Regions from separate parts of the Bradyrhizobium sp. 1200_D9_N1_1 genome, predicted to be linked through region 3. Evidence: predicted binding sites of a transcription regulator. Region 3 holds the regulator's gene; each other region holds the start of a gene.

Region 1 (7,786 bases), 2.0 Mb from region 3:
CACGTCGACCTTCATCATGTTGAGCGCGTCGACGTCGTCCTTGTCCCATTCGATGAAGGTGCGGTCGTCCATCGCGGCGTTGCCGATCGGCACATAGGTGTCGAGCCGGTCCTGGGTGAGCACATAGCCGCCGACATGCTGGGAGAGATGGCGCGGGAATTCGATCAGCTCGGTCGCAAGCTCGACCGCGAGGTTGATCATGGGGTTTTGCGGATCAAGCCCGGCCTGCTTCACCTGCATGTCGTTGAGGCCACTGCCCCAGCTTCCCCAGACGGTGTCGGCGAGCGCGGCGGTGACGTCCTCGGTCAGGCCCAGCGCCTTGCCGACGTCGCGGATGGCGCTACGCGGACGATAATGGATGATCGTGGCGATGATCGCGGCGCGGTGACGGCCATAGCGGCGATAGACATATTGCATCACCTCCTCGCGCCGCGAATGCTCGAAATCGACGTCGATGTCGGGCGGCTCCAGCCGCTCCTTGGAGATGAAGCGCTCGAACAAGAGATCGACCTTGGTCGGGTCGACCGAGGTGATGCCGAGCACGTAGCACACCGCTGAATTCGCCGCCGATCCCCGCCCCTGGCACAGGATGTTCTGGCTGCGCGCATAATGGACGATGTCGTGCACGGTGAGGAAATAGTGCGCGTATTTCAGCTCGGCGATCAGCGCGAGCTCTTTCTTGAGCGTAGCACGCAGCTTGTCATCGATCTTGCCGGCGAAATATTTATCGACGCCCGCCCAGGTCAGGTCCTCCAGATGCCCTTGCGCGGTCTTGCCCGGCGGCACCGGCTCGTCCGGATATTGATATCTAAGCTGGTCGAGCGAGAAGTCGATCTTGTTCGCAAAGCGCATGGTCTCCGCGATCGCGTCGGGGAAGTCACGGAACAGCCGCGACATTTCGCGCGGAGTTTTGAGAAAGCGCTCGGCATTGGCCTCGAGCTTTCGTCCGACCGCCTCGATCGTGGTCTTTTCCCGGATGCAGGTGAGCACGTCCTGGAGGGGACGGCGCGCAGGATCGTGATAGAGCACCTCGTTGGTCGCGAGCAACTGCACCTTTGCCGTCGTCGCGAGATCGTCGAGCCGCGCCAGGCGGCGTCGGTCATCGCCGCGATGGACCAGGCTCGCCGCCAGCCACACGCCCTCGGCGCGGGTCGCTTTGAGCTTTGCAAGGACATCCAGCGCCTGCGCCGGCTCGAAGCGATGCGGCAGGGTCAAGACCAGGAGCTGGCCTTCCGAAAACGCGAGGAGATCGGAGAAGGTGAGACGGCATTCGCCCTTCTCGATCCGCGTGACGTCGTCGCCACGCTTGCCCCGGGTCAGGAGCTGGCAGAGCCGGCCATAGGCCGCACGGTCGCGCGGATAGACAAGAATGTCGGGCGTGCCGTCGATGAAGACGATGCGCGCGCCGATCAGCAGCTTCGGCTTGTGCAGCACCTTGTCATTGTCGAGCTCCTTGTAGGCCCGCACCACGCCGGCCAGCGTGTTGTGATCGGCGATGCCGATCGCGGAGATGCCGAGGATGCTCGCCTGGTGCACATAGGCCCGCGGATCCGAACCGCCCCGCAGGAAGGAGAAATTGGTGGTGATGCCGATCTCGGCATAAGCAGGCGTGTTCATGCGAAGAGACCGTGCACATACCAGTTGGGAGGAGCGGGCTTGCCGTCGGCGTCGAACACCTCTCCCTCGTAAAGACCGTCGCGAAAAATCCAGAAGCGCAGGCCTTCGGCATCCTCGATGCGGAAATAATCCCGCGTCAACTGCTTGCCGTCCTGACGCCACCATTCCATCGCGATGCGCTCGGGCCCTTCCACCCGCACCACCGCGTGTTTCGCGCGCCGCCAGGTGAATTGATGCGGCGGACCATCCGGCACGGTCGCGAACGGCACTGTGACCGGCTCCGGCTTGTCGAACAGCCGCAGGGGGCGCAGCGGCGGCTCGCCCTCGGCGCGCGCCGGCCATTCGGCCTGCATGGCGGCGGCAAGGTGATGCTGCGCCGGCGCGGCCAGCACCGCACATTCAGGGACATGCGTGTCCTGCGGCAGGTGCACGACGACGCGCTTTCCGCCGATCCGCGCCGCGATGCGGTCGATCAGCGCGGCGAGCTCGTCATTGTCGTGGACATGGGCGTCGAGATCGCGCTGCTCCTGCACCACGATCTCGGTGCGGCTCGCCGACAGCCGCACCATGTCGAAGCCGAAGCCGGGATCGAGGGGATCGGCGAGCGCATCGAGCCGCTCGCGGAACAGGCGGTCGATGACGGCGCTTCGCGTCACCGGCCGTCCGGTCTCGACCATGATCGCCCGCACCACGCCGTCGGTGCGGAAGAAGGCGGCTTCCAGCCGCCGCGCGCCCTTGCCCTGCTTCTCCATGGACGCGATCAACGTGTCGGCGAGCCGCGACAGCGTCATCGCGATCATCGTGTCGGTCGCGATCGGCTCGGCAAAGCGCTTCTCTACGATGTAGTCAGGCAGCGGCTTTCGCGGATTGATCGGCGCATCGCCCTGCCCCAGCGCATGCGCGAGCAGCGTAGAGAACCGCGCGCCGAACCGCGCCGTGATCTCGTGGGCGCCGCGCGATGCGACATCGCCGATGGTCTTCAGGCCGGCACGGCGCAGGCCGGTGGTGATGGCCTCGCCCGCGCCGAGCGCGGACACCGGCAGCCGGCTGATCGCCTCCGCCTCCCCGCCATCGGCGACGATGGTGCCTGTGACCTGGCGCGTCAGCGTCCGCGCGCAGACCGAGGTGCCGGCAATCGCCGCGCTGACGGCAAAGCCTTGTCGGCCGAGCGCGCGAATGAGCGTCTGCAACAGCGCGGCTTCGCCGCCGAACAGATGCGCGCAGCCGGTGATATCAAGGAACAGCCCGTGCGGCGGATCGAGCGCCACCAGCGGCGTGAAACGGTCGCACCAGTCGGCGATGTCGCTCAGCGTCTTCGCATCGGCGACGACATCGGCATCGAACACCCGCAAGTCCGGGCACATCGCCCGCGCATTGGCCAGGGGCTGGCCGATATGCAGGCCCAGCCGCGACGCCGCATCGTCAAGCGCATGGATCACCAGCGCATTGGTCTCTTTGATGACGACGATGCTAGGCTCGTCTTTTTGTTTTGACGCGTTTTCTTCACGCGAACCGGTACCCACTTCGCTCGAAAACGCTTTGGTCTTACCCAGCCCGCCGTTGAAGAACCGCTGGATCCGGTCGATGGGCAGGCGCGGCAGCCACAAGCTGAGAATACGTCGACGGTTCACTGAACTGGCACTCATCACATTTCCATTCCATGATCCACCGGCCGCACGGGCCATGACGATTGCGCAACAGCTCGGCATCGAAGCGCGGCGCGCCCCAGGCATTCCACATCGTGCCCGGCGGCGAATGCGCCGCGCGCAGCATCCATCTGGTCTCGGCAGTCGAGGGCAGCGGCTGCGCGGCCATCCGCAACAGCAGGCCGGTGACGCCGGAGCCTTGCGCGGCCAGCGTCAGCTTGCGGCTCGCCACGAGATCGAATTGCCGCGTCTCGCCCCAGAGCTCGAGCACGACCGCGCCGAGCGCATCGCAGGCCAGTGCATCGGCCGAAGTGCGCAGCGCACTCTCGACATCGGCCGCGCGCACCATCACCACGCGGCGCGGGTCGAGGCCGAGCTCGGCGAGCCCGCTCATCGACAGCGCGCCGGCTTCCAGTTCCGAAAAATCCTGCCGCACCCACAACAGCGGCCGGCGCGCGGTCACGCGTCCCGCAACGCCCATGACAAACCCGGTCGCGGCGGCGCCCTGGCGCCCCTCGCAAAACACCTCGTGGATCGCCGCGCGCGCGAGCCCGCCCTTCAGCGCGCTGTCGACCTCGCCGTGGCCAAGCGCGACGCGATCATGCTGATGCACGACCTCCGCCGTCTCGATGCGCTCGATCTGGCTGCGCAAGGTCGCAAGCGCGCTTGTGCGTGCGCCGCTCATATACGCCGCTCCTTCAGAGGTGATTGCCGGTGGCTCTCAAAAAGAGAACCAGCGGCTGGCTCATTTGTTCATGATATGTTCTAATATAAAGCTAACGGCGCCCCTGGAGTCAATCGAATTGGCGCGCCCATGGATTCATGAGCGGAATCAAGAGGATTCGAGTGCCATGTACCTCGTCACCCTGGACAGCGAGACCGATTTCGACGGCTGGCGTAAAGCCGCACGCGCATTCGCGCTGCATCACGTCGCCCCGGCGGACGTGGTGTGGCACGTGCAAGGCCAGACGAAAGACCAGATGCCGCCCGGCCTGTCCGAAACGCCGAGCCTTCCGCCGATCGAGACCGAGAGCACGTTCACCGTGCCGGCCAATTTCATCGAGCTTGCCCGCATCGCGATCCTGCATCGCGAGGGCGAGCGTTTTGCGCTGCTCTATCGCCTGCTCTGGCGGTTGAAGGCCGATCACGACCTGCTCGTAACGATGAGCGATCCCGACGTGGCGCAGGCAACCGCGATGGCTGGCAGCGTGCAGCGCGATGCACAGCGGATGCGCGATCTCGTCCGCTTCCGCGAGATCGGGCGCGAGCAGAAGGCGCATTACGCCGCCTGGTTCGAGCCGGAGCATCACATCGTCGCATTCGCCGCGCCGTTCTTTGCGCGTCGTTTTGCCGACATGCCCTGGTCGATCCTCACGCCTGACGTTTGTGCCCATTGGAACGGTCACGCGATCTCCTTCACGCCCGGAATCAGCCGGACGGAGTGGCCGGCACCAGGCCGCCTGGAGGAAACCTGGCGGCGCCATTTCCAGCCCGGCCGGCTGACGACGACCGACGCGCCGGTGAAGCGCCGGAGGAACCTCCAGGACGCATCGGTACTTGGATCGATACTTGGACCCCTGCTCGCCGATGCCGAACGCTGGACCGGCGGACGGATCTCCCCACGTCCGGAAGCCATCATGGGACACAAAGCCGCCGCCAACGATCTCGAAGCGCTCCGCGAGGAGGCCGCGCATTGCCGTGCCTGCCCGCTCTACAAGGACGCGACGCAAACCGTGTTCGGCGAAGGCCCGAAAGACGCCACCATCATGCTGGTCGGCGAGCAGCCCGGCGACAAGGAAGACCTCGCCGGCCATCCCTTCGTCGGACCGGCCGGGCAGATGCTCGACCGCGCGCTGGAGGAAGCCGGCGTCGACCGCAAGAAGGTCTATGTCACCAATGCGGTGAAGCACTTCAAATTCGTGCCGCGCGGAAAGATCCGCCTGCACCAGAAGCCGGCAACACCGGAAATCAAAGCGTGCCGGCCATGGTATGAGCGGGAAGTTGCGGCAATCCAGCCCGAGCTCATCGTCGCGATGGGCGCCACCGCCGCGCAAAGCGTATTCGGCAAGATCACCCCAATCGGCAAGACCCGCGGCCGGCTCATCGACCTTCCCGACGGCCGCAAGGCGCTGGTGACGGTGCACCCGTCCTATCTGCTGCGACTGCCCGACCCGGAAGCCAAAGTGCTGGAATATCAGCGCTTTGTCGAAGACCTGAAGATCGCCGCCAGCCTGCAGAGGAAATCCGCGCGCGCCGCCTAAATACGGGCGGGAAAACGCCTTTCAACCACCGCTTGTCATCCAGCCTTCAAATCCATCGCGGACAATACCCTTACCTGAAAGTTAAGGGGCGTCCAGACATGACCGATGTAGCATTCGACCGCGCGGTAGCCGATCCCGCGCCGATCCAGCCGGCCTCACGGCCCAATCTCGACAAGGGCTTCAATCCGCTGACGATGATCCTGTTCTTCGGCATCCTCGCCGCGGGTCTGCTGTTCGTCGCCTACAGCATCTATGCCGACGTCAACGCGACCGGCACGCGGGTCACGACCTTCCTGCCCTACATCCTCTTGTTCGTTGCGCTGCTGATCGCGCTCGGCTTCGAGTTCGTCAACGGCTTCCACGACACCGCCAATGCGGTGGCGACCGTGATCTACACCCATTCGCTCCCGGCTGAAGTCGCCGTGATGTGGTCGGGCTTCTTCAACTTCCTCGGCGTGCTGCTGTCCTCCGGCGCGGTCGCCTTCGGCATCGTCTCGCTGCTGCCGGTCGAGCTGATCCTCCAGGTCGGCTCCAGCGCCGGCTTCGCAATGGTGTTCGCTCTGCTGATCGCCGCGATCCTGTGGAATCTCGGCACCTGGTATTTCGGCCTGCCCGCCTCCTCCTCGCACACGCTGATCGGCTCCATCATCGGCGTCGGCATCGCCAACGCCGTGATGCGCGGCCGCGACGGCACCTCGGGCGTGGACTGGAGCAAGGCTACCGAGATCGGCTACGCGCTGCTGCTGTCGCCGCTGGTCGGCTTCGCCTGCGCCGCCGTGCTGCTGCTGGTGCTCAAGTTCATCGTGCGCAACCCGGCTCTGTACGCCGCGCCCGAAGGCAACAAGGCGCCGCCGCTCTGGATCCGCGGCCTCCTGATCCTGACCTGCACCGGCGTCAGCTTCGCGCACGGCTCGAACGACGGCCAGAAGGGCATGGGCCTGATCATGCTGATCCTGATCGGCACCGTTCCAACCGCTTACGCGCTCAACCGCGCTCTGCCGGAATCCCAGGTCGCCCAGTTCCAGAAGACCTCGGAGGCCGCCGCCAGGGTGATCTCGGCCAAGGGCGCCGGGCACAGCATCATCGGCGATCCCCGTCCGGCGGTGACGCAGTACATCGCACTGCATCAGATCAACGAGGGCACCTATCCCTCGCTCGCCGTGCTGGTGAAGGATGTCGGCGACCAGGTCGCCAAATACGGCACGCTGAACAAGGTGCCGGCGGAAGCCGTCGGCAACACCCGCAACGACATGTACCTGACCTCGGAAGCGATCCGCTTCCTGATGAAGGACAAGGAGAACGATCTCAACAAGGACGAGGTCGCGACCCTGAACGCCTACAAGGGCTCGCTCGACGCCGCCACGAAGTTCATCCCGAACTGGGTGAAGATCGCGGTCGCCATCGCGCTCGGCCTCGGCACCATGATCGGCTGGAAGCGCATCGTCGTCACGGTCGGTGAGAAGATCGGCAAGACCCATCTCACCTACGCACAGGGCGCCTCCGCCGAGCTCGTCGCCGCCGCCACGATCGGTGCCGCCGACGTGTTCGGCCTGCCGGTCTCGACCACCCACGTGCTGTCGTCCGGCGTCGCCGGCACCATGGCCGCGAACGGCTCGGGCCTGCAGATGGCGACCATCCGCAACCTGCTGATGGCCTGGGTGCTGACGCTGCCCTGCGCGATCATGCTGTCGGCCACGCTCTACGTGATCTTCTCGCGAATCTTCTGAAGACCTCTCCTCTCCCTCTCCCCGTTCTTACGGGGAGAGGGTTGGGGTGAGGGGCTGCCTCCGCGATCACGGTGAGAGACGGACTCGCGGAGAGTCCCCCTCACCCGGATTTTACGCTTCGCGAAAAATCCGACCTCGCCCCGCAAGCGGGGCGAGGTGAAGGACGCCGCGCCTACGACGCTGCGAGCGACTCCTCGACCAGCTTGACCCAGTAGGACGTGCCGAACACGATCGCCTCGTCGTTGAAATTATAGGCGGGGTGATGCAGGCCGGCGCTGTCGCCGTTGCCGCAGAAGATGAAGGCGCCGGGGCGCGCTTCCAGCATATAGGCAAAATCCTCACCGCCCATCAGCGGCGGCATCTCGTGCACATTGGCTTCGCCCGCGACCTGCCTTGCGATACGCCGCGCCACCTCGGTCTCCGCGGCGTGGTTGTTCACGACGGGATAGTTGCGCTTGTAGTGCAGGTCGATCTTCGCGCCGGTGATCTGCGCCACGCCCGCCACCACTTCGTGCACGCGCTTCTCGACCAGCTT
Region 2 (7,786 bases), 140 kb from region 3:
CCTCGGCATAGATGGTGTCGAAGGCGAGCGAGGATTTGCCGGAGCCGGAGAGGCCGGTGAACACCACGAGCTTGTCGCGGGGAATCTCGACGTCGATGTTCTTGAGGTTATGCTCGCGCGCGCCACGGATCGTAATTGCGCGCAGGCTCGAGCCCGCGTTCTGTTGTTGGCGCTTCGCCTTGATCACTTCATCCATCCCGGTGTCCTCAGGGAATCCCAAAGACGCGCGGCCGCGCCAATGGTGAAGGCGCGCTTTGCCCGGAACCGGGATCGGCGCCGATGGGGTTGTCAGCGAACGTAGGAAGAACAGCGGCGGATTTCCAGTGGGACTTGCGAATCGTCAACGGATTGTTGGCGTGCTGGCGGCATCTGGCAGCAGCGGAGCACCGGAACGGCCTCTCGCCCCACGATTCCCTGACGGCTCGGCTGTCCGCGAAAACAAAAAGGCCGGCACAAGGCCGGCCTTTCGTAACGCGATCGCGATGGAGGCGAAGCTCAGTACTTCGCGACGACGGGGCCGCCGAAGGTGTAGTTGAGGCGGACGGTGCCCATGTCGACGTCCTGCTTGATGCTGTCGCTGCGGGTGGCCACGCCGAGGAAGGTGAAAGTGTCGGTGTGCTTGCCCATGAACAAGTGGTTGTATTCGACCGCGACCGACCAGTTCGGAGCGAAGCCGAATTCGATGCCGGTGCCGACGGTCCCGCCCCAGCGCGTTTCGTTCGCGGTGTCGAGCGTAATGCCAGCCAGAGTGCCGCTGAACTTGTTGTGGGTGACGGCCGCGCCGCCCTTCACGTACCAGAGCACGTTGTTCCAGGCATAGCCGACTTGGCCGGTGAAGAGGCCGATGGCGTCGATCTTGGTATTGTTCACCAGCGGGAAGAGAGCGGCGGGAGCGCTGACGTTCGAGCCCTTCAGGTCAGCCCAATCGCCCTGGGCTTCAAGGCCGAACACCCAGCTGCTGGACTGCCAGCGATAGCCGATCTGGCCGCCGACGAGAGCGCCGGTCGCATTGTGACAGCCTTCAGCCGTGACCGGAATTGCGGCGACTCCGACGGCGGTGAGATCCCAGCAATTATGGCTCGAGCCGCCACCCGCGTTGCCGCCGATGTAGAACCCGCTCCAGTTGTAGATCGAGGCCACGGCCACGGGCGCCTTGGTGTAAGGGCGAGCCGCCAGGTCAGCCGCCGAGGCAGGAGCCAACGCGCTGAGCACGAGCAGACTGGCCGAAGCCAGCACAATTCTCTTCATTTCAAATTCCCCAGTTTCGTTTCTCTTCGTCGGCGAAAAGCAGCGGACCCAACGACCCGACTGATGTCATTGCTATACATTATTAAAGCCAAAGGTTGTGTCACCGAGGTGCCACACCTCTCCGAAAACGCTAGCGAGCGGCTGAATTGGATACTTGGGCGCGAAAAACAAAAAGGCCGGCGCGAGGCCGGCCTTTCGTGACGATGTGCGTCGGTGGCGAAGATCAGTACTTCGCGACGATCGGGCCGCCAAAGTGATAGTTCACGCCGACCTGCACGGTGTGGAAGTTGAGCGTGCCGGTGGGCAGGGCGCCCGAGAAGTAGGTCTCGCCGCCGAGGCTGCGATAGAGGTACTCGCCCTTGACCGACCACTGCGGCGCGAAGAACGCTTCGACGCCCGCGCCGACGGTCCAGCCGGAGTGGAACTTGCTGTCCGAGACGGACACGCCGAGTGCGGAGAGGGTGATCTTGTTGTCGATCCAGGCGTAGCCGCCCGTGCCGTAGAACAGGACGTTGTTGACGGCGTAGCCGATGCGGCCGCGCACGGTGCCCATCGCGTCGGTCTTCGAGCTCACGGTCGCGGTCGCAACGCCGAAGCCGGGGACAACGGTCGCGCCGGTCGCCGAGGCGCTGACGTCAGCCCAGGTGCCATCGGCTTCGACACCGAACACGACGTTGCCGGTCTGCCAGTTGTAGCCGGCGGTGCCGCCGACGAAGCCACCCTTCATCTTCGGGTCGCCCGAGCCGTTTTCCCAGGCGCCGCCACCGACGATACCGAGGTAGAAGCCGGTCCAGTTGTAGACCGAGGCCACGGCCACCGGAGCCTTCGTGTACGGGCGAGCCGCGAGATCAGCAGCCGACGCGGGGGCCGCAAAAGCGAACAAACAGGCCGAAGCCAACAAAACCTTCTTCATTTTCAACCTAAATCCCAGTCCCAGTTTCTGTTGTGCCTTCCACGATCGGGAAGGGCATCGGACGCTGTGGTCCAACTGACGTCGTGCTTACACCAGCAAAGCCGCAAGTTGTGTCTCTCAAAAGCCACAACAGTCACAAAACGTAATGGTTGCTGACTTATAGCCGCCGGCATGTCGCACAAAAAAAGGCCGGCACGGGGCCGGCCTTCAATCTTCAAGTGATATCAAAGAGATATCAGTACTTCGCGATGACCGGGCCACCCCAGCGATAGTTCACGCGGACCAGGCCGATATCGACGTCCTGACCGATGCGTTCCGAGCGTGTGAAAGCGCCGGCCGGAGCCACAACGAAGTTGCCGGAGCCGGCGAAGCCGATGGTGCGATTGCCCATGAAGATGTGATCGTACTCGACGCCGACCGTCCAGTTTGGCGCGAATCCGAACTCGAGGCCGGCACCCACGGTGCCGCCCCAGCGGGTCTCGTTGGCCCGATCGAATTCGAGGCCGGTGATGACATCGTAGCCGCGGTAGCGATCGCTGACGACGGCGCCGCCGCCCTTCACGTAGAACAGCACGTTATTCCAGGCATAGCCGACTTGGCCTGTGAACAAACCGAACGCGTTGATCTTGGAGCGGTCGCGAAGACCCGTGCCGATGAACGTCGTGCTGACGTTGTCTCCGGAGAAGTCGGCCCAGTTGCCCTGGCCTTCGAGCCCGAACACCCAATTGGCCGACTGCCAGCGATAGCCGACCTGGCCGCCGACCGTGCCGCCGGTCGCGTTGTGACAACCTTCGCCAATCAGAACGCCGGTGACGGGAGTTACAAAATCCCAGCATTTGTGGGCCGAGCCGCCGCCGCCGTTGATGCCGATGTAGAAGCCGCTCCAGTCGTAGATGGCCGCGACCATTGGCGGCGGAGCCTTCGTGTAGGGACGCGCCGCCAGATCCGCCGCGCTTGCAGGAGCCGACAGGCTCAACGCCACTGCACCGATTGCACCAATCAAAATCTTATTCATTGCAGTCTCCCCAATTCCGCCGCTTCTTGAAATCCCAGAAGCGGCCAAGCAGGCGCGACGCCCATATGAAATCAATTCCGAGGCAAACGTAGCCTAACGGGTGAGCAGAGTCCGTCGCCGAAATACAACAGTCGCGCGATAAGTGCGGCGTATGTAACTTAATGAATGTTAAGTGCTTTTTGTCGTTCACGGGAACCTGAAAAGGTTCCATCCGGCGCCAGCCATTTGAGCAGTACGCGGGCACCGCTCGGGCCATACATTTCGCGCTTGCTCGAACAGGAACAAATCTGGAACGAGCCGACGGCCGATGCTATATATGGGGATAACCTGAGGGCTGGTGGGCTGATCGGTCCGCGCAAGCGTATAGGGTCGCCTCAATAGGTTGCAGAGGACCGCGGGGCGCGGTCGGGCCTTATCAATTCAGTGGCATTCGGAGTGGAGAGCGGCGATGGCGGGAAGCGTCAACAAGGTCATTCTGGTTGGAAATCTCGGCAAGGATCCTGAAATCCGCCGTACCCAGGACGGGCGGCCGATCGCGAATTTGAGCATCGCGACCTCGGAGACCTGGCGCGACAAGAACAGCGGCGAGCGCAAGGAAAAGACCGAGTGGCATCGCGTCGTGATCTTCAATGAAGGCCTCTGCAAGGTCGCCGAGCAGTACCTGAAGAAGGGCGCCAAGGTTTATATCGAGGGCGCGCTCCAGACCCGCAAATGGACCGACCAGAGCGGCGTTGAGAAGTACTCCACCGAAGTCGTGCTCCAGGGGTTCAACTCGACGCTGACGATGCTCGACGGCCGCGGCGGCGGGGGAGGCGGCAGCTTCGGCGAGGAGCCGGGCGGCGATTTCGGCTCCTCCGGTCCCGTCAGCAGCGCGCCGCGCCGCGCCGTCGCCGCCGGTGGCGGTGGCCGCAACAGCGACATGGACGACGACATCCCGTTCTGAGGCGGGCGGGCGCTTCGCCCCGAATGTTGTCGTGCTCGCGTAGAGCCGCAGGAATTCTTACCAATTGGCGGGCAGGGCTCGGTTTTTCCGAGCTTGCCTCATGTGCTGCTTCAAGCCTTTGACGGGGCATCATGTGAATGGTATTAACTTGATGTTAATCCTATTCACATGGATCATCCGCCGATCGGAGGAAGCCCCGCATGAGCCTCGCGCCGCTGCTTACGGCTGCTCCGGCGATCCCGCTGCATGCCTTTGCCGCCATGGCCGCCTTCGTGCTCGGCCTGGTCCAGTTTGCCGCTCCCAAAGGCACGCTGCCACACCGGACGATCGGCTGGATCTGGGTGGTGCTGATGGTGGTCGTGGCCGCCTCCTCGTTCTGGATCCACCAGAGCCGCCTGATCGGGCCGTTCAGCCCGATCCATGTCCTGTCGATCTTCACGCTGGTGGTGCTGCCGCTCGCGGTATGGCGGGCGCACGCCCATCGCGTCGCCGATCACCGGCTGATGATGATCTTCATCTTCGCCGGCGCGCTGGTGGTGGCGGGCCTGTTCACGCTGCTGCCCGGGCGCATCATGCACCGCGTGGTTTTCGGGGCCTAAGGGGCGGTTTCGGGCGGCTCGTCCGGGCCCAGCCCAGGGCGGTGCCGGGGAGGGCGTAAGTCTCTGGAAAAACAGTCGGAAAAAGCGCTTCCTTTACCCCGGCAAGGGTGGTTATCAGGGGCTCGATGCGCTATATGATTCCCAGATAAACCTCACCGGATTTCCCCTTGGCTGACGACGACAAGCCCGGCGACCAGCCGGCGCAACCCTCGGATATTCGCCCCGTCTCCATCTTCGAGGAGATGAAGAAGTCCTATCTCGACTACGCCATGAGCGTGATCGTGGCGCGTGCGTTGCCCGATGCGCGCGACGGTCTGAAGCCGGTGCATCGCCGCATCCTGTACTCGATGAACGAGCAGGGGCACACACCCGACAAGAAATACGTCAAGTCCGCCCGCGTGGTCGGTGACGTCATCGGTAAGTATCATCCGCACGGCGACCAGTCGATCTACGACGCCATGGTCCGCATGGCGCAGGACTTCTCGATGCGCGTGCCGCTGATCGACGGCCAGGGCAATTTCGGCTCGGTCGACGGCGATCCCCCGGCCGCCTATCGTTACACCGAGGCGCGCCTGACGAAGGCGGCGCTGGCTCTGCTGGCCGACATCGACAAGGATACCGTCGACTTCCAGCCGAACTACGACAACAACGAGACCGAGCCGTCGGTCCTGCCGGCCAAGTTCCCGAACCTTCTCGTCAACGGCGCCGGCGGCATCGCGGTCGGCATGGCGACCAACATCCCGCCGCACAATCTCGGCGAGGTCATCGACGCCTGCGTCGCGCTGATCGACAACCCAGCGCTCACCATCGACGAGCTCATCAACATCGTGCCGGGACCTGATTTCCCGACCGGCGGCGTCATTCTCGGACGCGCGGGCATCCGCGCCGCCTATCATCTCGGCCGCGGCTCGATCGTCATGCGCGGCAAGGTCGCGATCGAGACCATCCGCAAGGAGCGCGAGGCGCTCATCATCACCGAGATCCCCTACCAGGTGAACAAGGCGACGATGGTCGAGCGCATCGCCGAGCTGGTCAAGGAAAAGAAGATCGAGGGCATCGGCGACCTGCGCGATGAATCCGACCGCGACGGCTACCGCGTCGTCATCGAATTGAAGCGCGACGCCGTGGCGGACGTGGTGCTGAATCAGCTTTACAGATTCACGCCGCTGCAGACGAGCTTCGGCGTCAACATGGTGGCGCTCGACAGCGGCCGTCCGCGGATCATGCATCTGAAGGACCTGCTGGCCATCTTCGTCGACTTCCGTGAGCGGGTCGTCACGCGGCGCACCAAGTTCCTGCTCGCCAAGGCGCGTGATCGCGCGCATATCCTGGTTGGTCTCGCGATCGCGGTCGCCAATATCGACGAGATGATCCGCGTCATCCGGACCTCGCCCGACCCGACCACCGCCCGCGACACCCTGATGTCGCGCGACTGGCCGGCCCGGGACGTCGAGGACATGCTGACGCTGATCGACGATCCGCGTCACCGCATCAGCCCGGACGGCACGATCCGGCTGTCGATGGAACAGGCGAGGGCGATTCTCGACCTGCGCCTGCAACGCCTCACCGCGCTCGGCCGCGACGAAATCCGCGACGAGCTCGACAAGCTCGCCGGCGAGATTGCCGATTATCTCGACATCCTGCGCTCGCGCGAGCGCGTGCTGGGCATCATCAAGACCGAGCTCGCCGAGGTGAAGGCCGAGTTCGCCACCCCGCGCCGCACCGTGATCATGGAGCAGGAGGGCGAGGTCGAGGACGAGGACCTGATTCAGCGCGAGGACATGGTCGTCACCGTCTCGCACGCCGGCTATGTCAAGCGGGTGCCGCTGTCGGCCTACCGGGCGCAGCGCCGCGGCGGCAAGGGCCGCGCCGGCATGCAGACCCGCGACGAGGATTTTGTCTCGCGCCTGTTCGTCGCCTCCACGCACACGCCGGTGCTGTTCTTCTCGTCACGCGGCCAGGTCTACAAGGAGAAGGTCTGGCGCCTGCCCATGGCCGCGCCGAACGCGCGCGGCAAGGCGCTGATCAACATCCTGCCGCTGGAGCAGGGCGAGCGCATCACCACCATCATGCCGCTGCCCGAGGATGAATCGACCTGGGGCAACCTCGACGTGATGTTCGCGACCACAGGCGGCAACGTCCGGCGCAACAAGCTGTCCGACTTCGTCGATGTCCGCCGCTCCGGCATCATCGCGATGAAGCTCGACGAGAATGAAGCGATCGTCGACGTGCAGATCTGCACCGAGCGCGACGACGTGCTGCTCACCGGCGCCGGCGGCCAGTGCATCCGCTTCCCCGTCACCGATGTGCGCGTGTTCACCGGGCGTACCTCGATGGGCGTGCGCGGCATTGCGCTTGGCGAGGGCGACAAGGTGATTTCGCTCGCGATCCTGCGCCACGTCGAGACCACGTCCGACGAACGCTCGGCCTATTTGAAGATGCGCCGCGCGGTGGCCGGCGAAGCCACGGCCGAGGAGCCGGCAGCGGACGCCGAAGCCGAGGAGACTTCCGGCAGCTTCCAGCTCGCCCAGGAACGCTATGTCGAGATGTCGGCGGCCGAGCAGGTCGTGCTCACCGTCTCCGTCAACGGCTATGGCAAGCGGACCTCGTCCTACGAGTACCGCACCACGGGGCGCGGCGGCAAAGGCATCGTCGCCATGAGCGTCAACAACCGCAACGGCAATCTGGTTGCGTCCTTCCCGGTGGAAGACGCGGATCAAATCATGCTGGTCACCGACAAGGGCCAGCTGATCCGCTGTCCGGTCGAAGGCATCCGCATCGCCGGCCGCTCGACCCAGGGCGTGATCGTGTTCGACACCGCCGAGGACGAGCACGTCGTCTCGGTCGAGCACATCACGGAAGAGGCCGAGAGCGGGAATGGCGCGAACGGGGAGTGACGCGTAGTCCGGATGGCGCAGGAGGTCGGTGCGAAGCGCCGACCGACGGCGCAATCCGGGACCTCTGTGCGCCTGGCAAGAATCCCGGATTACGCTTGCGCTCCATCCGGGCTACGAACTTCCCTAGATCTCCAGCTCCGTCCCGAACTCCACCACCTGCTTGGTCGGCAC
Region 3 (7,786 bases):
CGGGCGGCACGTCCTGGAGGATCTCGATGTCGGGCGCAATGCCCTGGGCCTGGATCGAGCGGCCGGACGGCGTGTAGTAGCGCGCCGTGGTCAGCGCCAGCGCGCCATTGCCGGCGCCGAGCGGAATGATGGTCTGCACCGAGCCCTTGCCGAACGAGCGCGTGCCGATGATCGTGGCACGCTTGTGGTCATGCAGCGCGCCGGCGACGATCTCCGAGGCCGAAGCCGAGCCGCCATTGACCAGAACCACCAGCGGCTTGCCCTTGGTGAGGTCGCCACCATGCGCGGTGAAGCGCTGGGTTTCCTCCGGATTGCGGCCGCGGGTCGAGACCACCTCGCCGCGCTGAAGGAACGCGCTCGACACCGACACGGCCTGGTCGAGCAAGCCGCCCGGATTGTTGCGCAGGTCCATCACATAGCCCGCGAGCTTCTCCTGCGGGATCTCCCTGGAGATCGCCGCGATCGCCTTCTTCAGGCCGTCGGTGGTCTGCTCGTTGAACGATGTGACGCGGATATAGCCGATGTCGCCATTCTCGACGTGGAAGCGAACCGGCCGCACATGGATGATCTCGCGGGTGATCGCGATGTCAAGCGGGGCGTCGGCGCCCTTGCGCACGATGGTGAGCTTGGTCTTGGTGTCGACCGGGCCCTTCATCTTGTTGACGGCCTGCTCGAGCGTCATGCCCTGCACGGCATCGCCATCGATCTTGCTGATGAGATCGCCGGACATGATGCCGGCCTTGGACGCCGGCGTGTCGTCGATCGGCGAGACGACCTTGACCAGGCCCTCCTCCATCGTGACCTCGATGCCGAGCCCGCCGAACTCGCCGGAGGTGGTCTCCTGCATCTCGGTCCAGGCCTTGTCGTTCATGTAGCGCGAATGCGGATCGAGCGAGGTCACCATGCCGGTGATCGCGCCTTCGATCAGCTTGGCGTTGTCGGGCTTCTCGACATAGCTCGCCTTCACGCGCTCGAAGACTTCGCCGAACAAGTTGAGCTGTGAATAGGCATCATCCGCGCCCGCTGCCGCCCGTGCCGCCCATACTCCGCCGTGCGGACTGGCTACCAGAAGGGTCAAACACGCTCCGGTGAGCGCGCCCAGGGGGAACAGCAGGGTTTTCCGCATGGATAGGCTGGCCTTTTTGCTTGGCGGTTCTCTTGGGCTTGGGAGGCGCCATGCAAATGGCGATCCAGCCCGCTTCTCACAATACCATTCTGGTTTCTTCAAGGCCGGGACGCCGCGCCGGCGGGTACACCGTAAAAATCCCTTCGCCCGGACCTAAACTTTTGGCAACGTTCCGAAACCGTTTCATGCAAAGCAGGAATCGGTCGATCGACCCGCGCCTCGCAGCTATGCGATTTTAGGATGGTTTTGGAGAGCCGGACGGGTTAGGCGATGAAACAAGGCTTCAAATTCTCGGGAGGATAATAATGAACGAAAAACCCCGCATCCAGCCGGAAAGGAACGTCGAACTCGGCGCCAGCAGCGAGCCGTTCCAGAATCTGCACGAATTCATCCGCAAAGCACGCGCCAACCTCAACCAGAATGCCTGGGACTATATCGTCGGCGCCGCCGAGACCGAGACCACGATGCGCCGCAACCGGATGGCGCTGGACGAGATCGCTTTTCGCCCGCGCGTGCTGCGCGACGTGCGCAAGGTCGATGGCTCCGTCGAGCAGTTCGGCCGCAGGATGCGCCTGCCGGTGGTGCTCGCCCCTGTCGGCGCGCTCGAGATCTTCGATCCGGATGGCGCCGCGAGCGTCGCGCGCGCCGCCGGCACCTTTGGGGCGGCGCACATGCTGAGCTCGGTGTCCGAGCCTGGCCTGGAGAAGACCGCCGCAGCCGCCCCCGACGCGCTGCGTCTCTACCAGCTCTACGTGCGCGGCGACGACGCCTTCGTCGCCGATGTCGTCAGCCGGGCCGAAAAGCACGCCTACGCCGCCTTCTGCCTGACCGTCGACACCGCCCATTACAGCCGTCGCGAACGTGACATCGCCAAGCGCTACGTTCGCGAGAGCCGCCTGCGCGCCACCGGCGGCGATTTCCAGAAAGGCCTGGAATGGCGGACCGTGAAGATGATCAAGGACAAGTTCAAGATTCCGCTGATCCTGAAAGGTATCGCCACCGCCGAGGACGCCCTGATCGCGCTCGATCACGGCGTCGAATGGATCTACGTCTCCAACCATGGCGGCCGCCAGCTCGATCACGGCCGCGGCGCCATGCATGTGCTGCCTGAGATCGTCGAGGCCGTGAAGGGCCGCGCCAAGATCATGGTCGATGGCGGCTTCGGCCGCGGCACCGACATCGTCAAGGCGATCGCGGCGGGCGCCGACCTCGTCGGCATCGGCCGGTTGCAATGCTGGGCGCTGGCGGCGGCCGGCGAAGCCGGCGTGACGCGGATGCTGGAGCTTCTGGAGGACGAGGTGCTGCGCTGCCTCGGCCTGTTGGGCGCCACCTCGTTCGCCGAGGTCAACAAGTCCTGCCTGCATCCGGCCACCGCGACGAACACGCCGAGCGTGTTCAGCGCGTTCCCGCTGTTCGACCACGAACCTTACCGGTACTGATCCGAAAGGACGCAATGACCTCGCTCTCTCCCGGCAGCGCGGATGCGCTTCTGTTCGACCTCGGGCGCGTCGTGCTCGACATCGATTTCTCCAAGGCGATCGCCTGCTGGGCGGGACACGCCGGCTGCAAGCCGGAGGCGATCATTGCCCGCTATGTGCGCGACAGCGAGGCGTATCGGCTGCACGAGGTCGGCAAGATCAGCGACGAGGAGTATTTCGCCTCGCTACGCGCCTCGCTCGGGATCGGCATCTCGGATGCGCAATTCCTCGAGGGCTGGAACGCGATCTTCGCGGGTGAGATGCCCGATGTCGCGGAGCTGTTGCCGCGTGCGGCGAAGCAGATGCCGCTCTACGCCTTCTCCAACACCAACCGGCCGCATGTCGACCATTTCTCGAAGGAATACGCCGACCTGCTCGGCCATTTCCGCGAGCTGTACCTGTCGTCCAGCATCGGCCTGCGCAAGCCGGACGCGGCGGCGTTCGACCATGTCGTGGCGGCCATCGGTGTGCCCGCCAGGCGCATCGTGTTCTTCGACGACCTCGCCGAAAACGTCGAGGGAGCGCGGGCGCGCGGATTGACCGCGGTGCATGTGACCTCGCCCCGCGATGTCGGCGACGCGCTCGAGGCGCTGGGAATCTGATCGAGACGCATCGGCCGGCGGGTGAAACCGGGGAGCTCCCGGAACCGATCTGGCCGAGATGAGGAACCAAATCGCTTTGTACATTTTTATACAGAGTTCCGGGAACGGAATGCCCGCTTCCGGACTCTTGAGTCCGTTGGGACTTCTACAGACGGACGTATCATCGTGTTGGGCAAGACCTACCTCACCAAACAAGCCTCTCTTCTGCTCGAATTCGCCAGAACGACTTCGGATTCTGACCTCTCCGCCAAGCTGATCAGCAAGGCCGCCGACCTGAAATCCCAGGCCGATCCGCTGCCCGACAAGGATCAAGGCCCCAAGCCCCCTGACGTGGCTCCCGACGTGGCGCCGGACCTCCGTCCGGACCGCCAGACCGGTCGTTGACCGATGCTGGCCGTGGCTCCCGTCATTGTCGTCCTTGCCATGGCCACGCTCGTTCCCGTCTTTCTCGTCCGTCAGATCATGCCGCGGCAGAGCTGACGGTCCCTCATGACTGGACGGATCAAGCAGGATAAATCCTGATCCGGTCCCATTTTGCTTCATCGCCCGCGCTCGGCTAGAACTCTTGCCGCCCATTCGTCCAGACTTTCCGAGCAGGAGTTTCGCCGTGGCCTTGATGCCGGTTTCTGACGCGCTCGCCGCGGTGCTGGCCGGCGCGGAGCCGCTGCCTGAAGAGATGATTCCCCTCGACGAGGCCTACCACCGCGTGCTCGCGCGCGACGTCGCGGCGCGGCGTACCCAGCCGCCCGAGGCGATGTCGGCCATGGACGGCTACGCCGTGCGCGCAGCCGATGCGGCCAGGGTCGACGCGCAGCTCACCATGATCGGCGAGGTCGCGGCGGGCCGGCCGTTCGCGGGAGCGGTCAGCGCCGGCGAAGCGGTGCGAATCTTCACCGGCGGCGTCGTTCCCGCCGGAGCGGACGCGGTCGTGATCCAGGAGGATACGGTCGCCGAGGGCAAGCGCATCACAATCAAGGAAGCCGCTATCGCCGGTCGGCACATCCGGCCCGCCGGCGTCGACTTCCGCGAGGGCGACGTGCTCCTGCGCAAGGGAACCCGGCTCACCGAGCGCGACCTCGCGCTCGCCGCCGGGATGAACCATCCAGACCTGCCCATCCGCCGCCGTCCGAAGGTCGCGATCCTCGCCACCGGCGACGAGCTGGTGATGCCGGGCACCACGCCGGGCCCCGGCCAGATCGTCTATTCCAACGGCTATGCCCTGCACGCCCTCGCCCGCCAGGAGGGCGCAGATACCATCGACCTCGGCGTTGCCGCCGATACGCTGGAGGCCACCACAGCCGGCATCCGCCGTGCCCGAGAGAGCGGCGCCGACATCCTGATCACGATCGGCGGCGCCTCGGTCGGCGACCACGATCTGGTCCAGCAGGCGCTGAAGGCCGAAGGCATTGCGATGGCGTTCTGGAAGATCGCGATGCGGCCGGGCAAGCCGATGATGCACGGCCGGCTAGGGGCGATGGGGGTGATCGGCCTGCCCGGCAATCCCGTGTCGTCCTATGTGTGCGGCTTCCTGTTCATGGTGCCGTTGATTCGCGCCCTGTCGGGCCGCGCCGTGATTCACCATCGTCGCGAGCGCGCCGTGCTCGGCCGCGATGTTGGCGCCAATGACCAGCGCGAGGACTATCTTCGTGCGCGCCTGGAGCGGCGCGACGACGGCATGCTTGTCGCCCTTCCCGTCAATCATCAGGATTCCTCGCTGCTTGCGAATCTCGCTGCGGCGCAGGCACTTCTCGTGCGCGCGCCGTTCGCGCCGAAGGCCGAGGCAGGCGCGCCTTGCGAGGTGCTGCGACTGCCCGCCTGAACGCACTGGTCCTGCGCGTTCCGCGAACTTTGTCGCGTTCACGGTAAATTAAGCAGTTGCGGAACACATATCGAACATATAGTGTCCGTTCATGATTTGTTTCGAGCATCTGGCGGCTCGCCGCTGAATTCACCGTCTCGGAATCGAACGACATCAACCGGGGGATTTGGTCGAGATGTTAACGCGCAAACAATACGAGCTTCTGCGATTCATCAGCGAGCGTTTGAAGGAAAGCGGTGTGCCGCCCTCCTTCGACGAGATGAAGGACGCGCTCGACCTGCGCTCGAAGTCGGGCATCCATCGCCTGATCACCGCACTGGAGGAGCGCGGCTTCATCCGGCGCCTGCCCAACCGGGCCCGCGCGATCGAGGTGATCAAGCTGCCCGAGCTGCAGGCCGCCGCTGGCAACCGCCGTGGCTTCACGCCGAGCGTCATCGAGGGCAATCTCGGCAAGGTGCGAGCGAGCTCCAGCGCGGACGAGGGCGAACGCCCCGTTGCGGTGCCGGTGATGGGCCGCATCGCGGCCGGCACGCCGATCGAAGCGTTGCAGACCCGCAGCCACACCATCAGCGTACCGCCCGACATGCTCGGCTCGGGCGAGCACTACGCGCTCGAAGTGCGCGGCGACTCGATGGTCGAAGCCGGCATCCTCGACGGCGACATGGCGCTGATCCAGCGCAATGAGAGCGCCGACACCGGCGACATCGTGGTGGCGCTGATCGACGACGAGGAAGCGACGCTGAAGCGCTTCCGCCGCCGCGGCGCCTCGATCGCGCTCGAGCCCGCCAATGCGGCCTATGAGGTCCGCATCCTGCCGCCCAACCGGGTGAAGATTCAGGGCAAGCTGATCGGCCTGTACCGGAAGTACTGAGTGTGATCCGGACTGGAGGGCCGCGTTAGCGCAAAGTGCGCAGCGGTTTTCCCTCGCGACAAGCGCAGGACGCGCTTGCGCGGAGATCATGCTCAAGCAATCACCTAAAGCGCGCCCCGCCGGTTGGCGACCCGCGCGTTGACGATTGGAGCGGACGATTGTCCGCTCCGGCTGGATAGTCTTTCTGGTTTTGCTCAGATTATCCGGCCCCCCGCTAGCGCTACATCCTCGCCACGCCGCACGAAGCCCTCATCGCTTCGTGGCCCTGGAGAGCGAGGAGACAATCAATGCGCAAGATCGTTTTGAGCACCGTCACGGTGGCGCTGTTCGTAGCATCCGCGTCGCAAGCCTTCGCCGCACAGTCGCACCATGTCCGCAAGGCAACGCAGACGACGAGCGAGCAATTGCGCAATGCCCGCAACGCCGTCGCGCAGCCGTCGCAACCCGCCTGGCAATATTCGGGCTGGTCGGCACCTGCTGGTCGCTGACGGAGACGCACGCCAAATGCACGGAAGCGGTTTTTGTTCCTGAGGCATTTGAAAAAGATATTGTGATGGCAGCCTGCGGACCCAAGCCGCAGATTTGCCTACAACCAAGAAGACGCTAACATGCTTCCACTCTGATAGAGGCCAGTGCCTCCGAAGGAGGCGCGGGTCGCTATCCCTGAATGAGGAGCACCCGATGTGTGACTACAGCCTGCATGCCGTCGCGACGCGTCCCGCACAAGTCGGCGAGACGATCGTCACGACCACCTTCCGCGGCACCTCGACGCGCGGCTTCGCCTCCGAGGCCGACATGTCCGTCGCGGTCTGCCTGCTGCCGGGAACGGAGCTCGCCTTCGCCGACAACGTCCGCTACGACAATCGCTGGATCTGGACGCGCACCATCAACTCCCGCGTCGGCAAGTTCGGCAAGATCGATCCGCACATTCCCGATCGCCATCATGACGCGATCGAATTCCCCGACGGCAAATACGTACTCGTGACGCAACTCGTCGAAGGCCAGCGCGCGACCGTGCTGCAATTGCCGGTGACCCAGCCGGCCGGCGAGCGTGAACACAAGCCGGAGATCATCGCTGACAGGCCGACGATCACACGCCTGCCGATCGGCTGATGTACCTCCCCCCGGCGCAGAGGTCGGGGCCGGGATTGAAATTGCCATCGCCGGCCGTGGCCGGCGAGATGGTATGATTTGCGTCTTCCGGAATCTTCCGCCGAGATCAGGCTCGCACCTGCCCATCGCACGAAGTTTGCGCGGCCCTGCCTGAATTTTGAACGTCCGTTCCGCGGCCAGATCGCCGATGCTGTCAAAGGCTTGAGGCGGCGGACACGTTCGATGAAAACCTTCATTCGCGTCGTTGAACTCTGGGTGCCGGACCGGACGCGTATGCGGCTGGAATTCGGCGGCGGCCTCTACGGCGAAGGGCTGTCTGCGTTCAAGGCCGTGAGCGAGGACTTGCGCTTCGGATACGACGAGGGCCTTCCCGGCAAGGCCTGGGCCAGCGGCCATCCCGTGATCCTCACTAAATTCGCCAACTCCTATTTCAAGCGGACCGACCAGGCGCTCGCGGCCGGCCTCACCTGCGGCGTGGCGGTCCCGGTGTTTTCAGGCGAGTTTTTGCAGGCCGTCATGGTGCTGTTCTGCGGCGACGACGAGGCGCATGTCGGCGCGATCGAGCTCTGGCACAATGATCCCGATAGCTCCCACGAGATGGGGCTCGTCGACGGCTACTATGGCACCGCCGACATGTTCGAATTCAACTCCCGCCACACCAGGTTTCCCCGCGGCTTCGGTCTGCCCGGACGCACCTGGAAAGCGGGCCTGCCGCTGATCATCAAGGACCTGCACAACGCCAGGAGTTTTCTGCGCTGGGAAGACGCCGCCGAGGTC

The links. Region 3 encodes LexA, which represses DNA repair genes until DNA is damaged. Its sites were predicted from a motif close to TGTTCNNNNTGTGTTCNG; they were not measured.
Region 1: a site for LexA is predicted at 4,014-4,031, ahead of AB5K84_RS32010 (ImuA family protein). Genes of this name have one in related genera too.
Region 2: a site for LexA is predicted at 3,454-3,471, ahead of AB5K84_RS22950 (single-stranded DNA-binding protein). Genes of this name have one in related genera too.

The regions. Positions count from the first base shown of each region.
Region 1 is NZ_CP197226.1:6,665,722-6,673,507, forward strand. Features, by position in the region: gene AB5K84_RS32000 (error-prone DNA polymerase) at 1-1,617, opposite strand, end outside; gene AB5K84_RS32005 (Y-family DNA polymerase) at 1,614-3,263, opposite strand; gene AB5K84_RS32010 (ImuA family protein) at 3,163-3,948, opposite strand; gene AB5K84_RS32015 (UdgX family uracil-DNA binding protein) at 4,115-5,524, shown strand; gene AB5K84_RS32020 (inorganic phosphate transporter) at 5,623-7,251, shown strand; gene AB5K84_RS32025 (M20 aminoacylase family protein) at 7,424-7,786, opposite strand, start outside.
Region 2 is NZ_CP197226.1:4,770,132-4,777,917, forward strand. Features, by position in the region: gene uvrA (excinuclease ABC subunit UvrA) at 1-196, opposite strand, end outside; gene AB5K84_RS22935 (outer membrane protein) at 496-1,248, opposite strand; gene AB5K84_RS22940 (outer membrane protein) at 1,472-2,161, opposite strand; gene AB5K84_RS22945 (outer membrane protein) at 2,397-3,176, opposite strand; gene AB5K84_RS22950 (single-stranded DNA-binding protein) at 3,625-4,119, shown strand; gene AB5K84_RS22955 (DUF2306 domain-containing protein) at 4,320-4,718, shown strand; gene gyrA (DNA gyrase subunit A) at 4,886-7,615, shown strand; gene AB5K84_RS22965 (potassium transporter Kup) at 7,739-7,786, opposite strand, start outside.
Region 3 is NZ_CP197226.1:4,625,345-4,633,130, reverse strand. Features, by position in the region: gene AB5K84_RS22305 (S41 family peptidase) at 1-1,126, opposite strand, end outside; gene AB5K84_RS22300 (alpha-hydroxy acid oxidase) at 1,432-2,565, shown strand; gene AB5K84_RS22295 (HAD family hydrolase) at 2,580-3,206, shown strand; gene AB5K84_RS22290 (hypothetical protein) at 3,372-3,590, shown strand; gene AB5K84_RS22285 (molybdopterin molybdotransferase MoeA) at 3,814-5,025, shown strand; gene lexA (transcriptional repressor LexA) at 5,201-5,896, shown strand; gene AB5K84_RS22275 (hypothetical protein) at 6,184-6,384, shown strand; gene AB5K84_RS22270 (hypothetical protein) at 6,578-7,009, shown strand; gene AB5K84_RS22265 (GAF domain-containing protein) at 7,232-7,786, shown strand, end outside.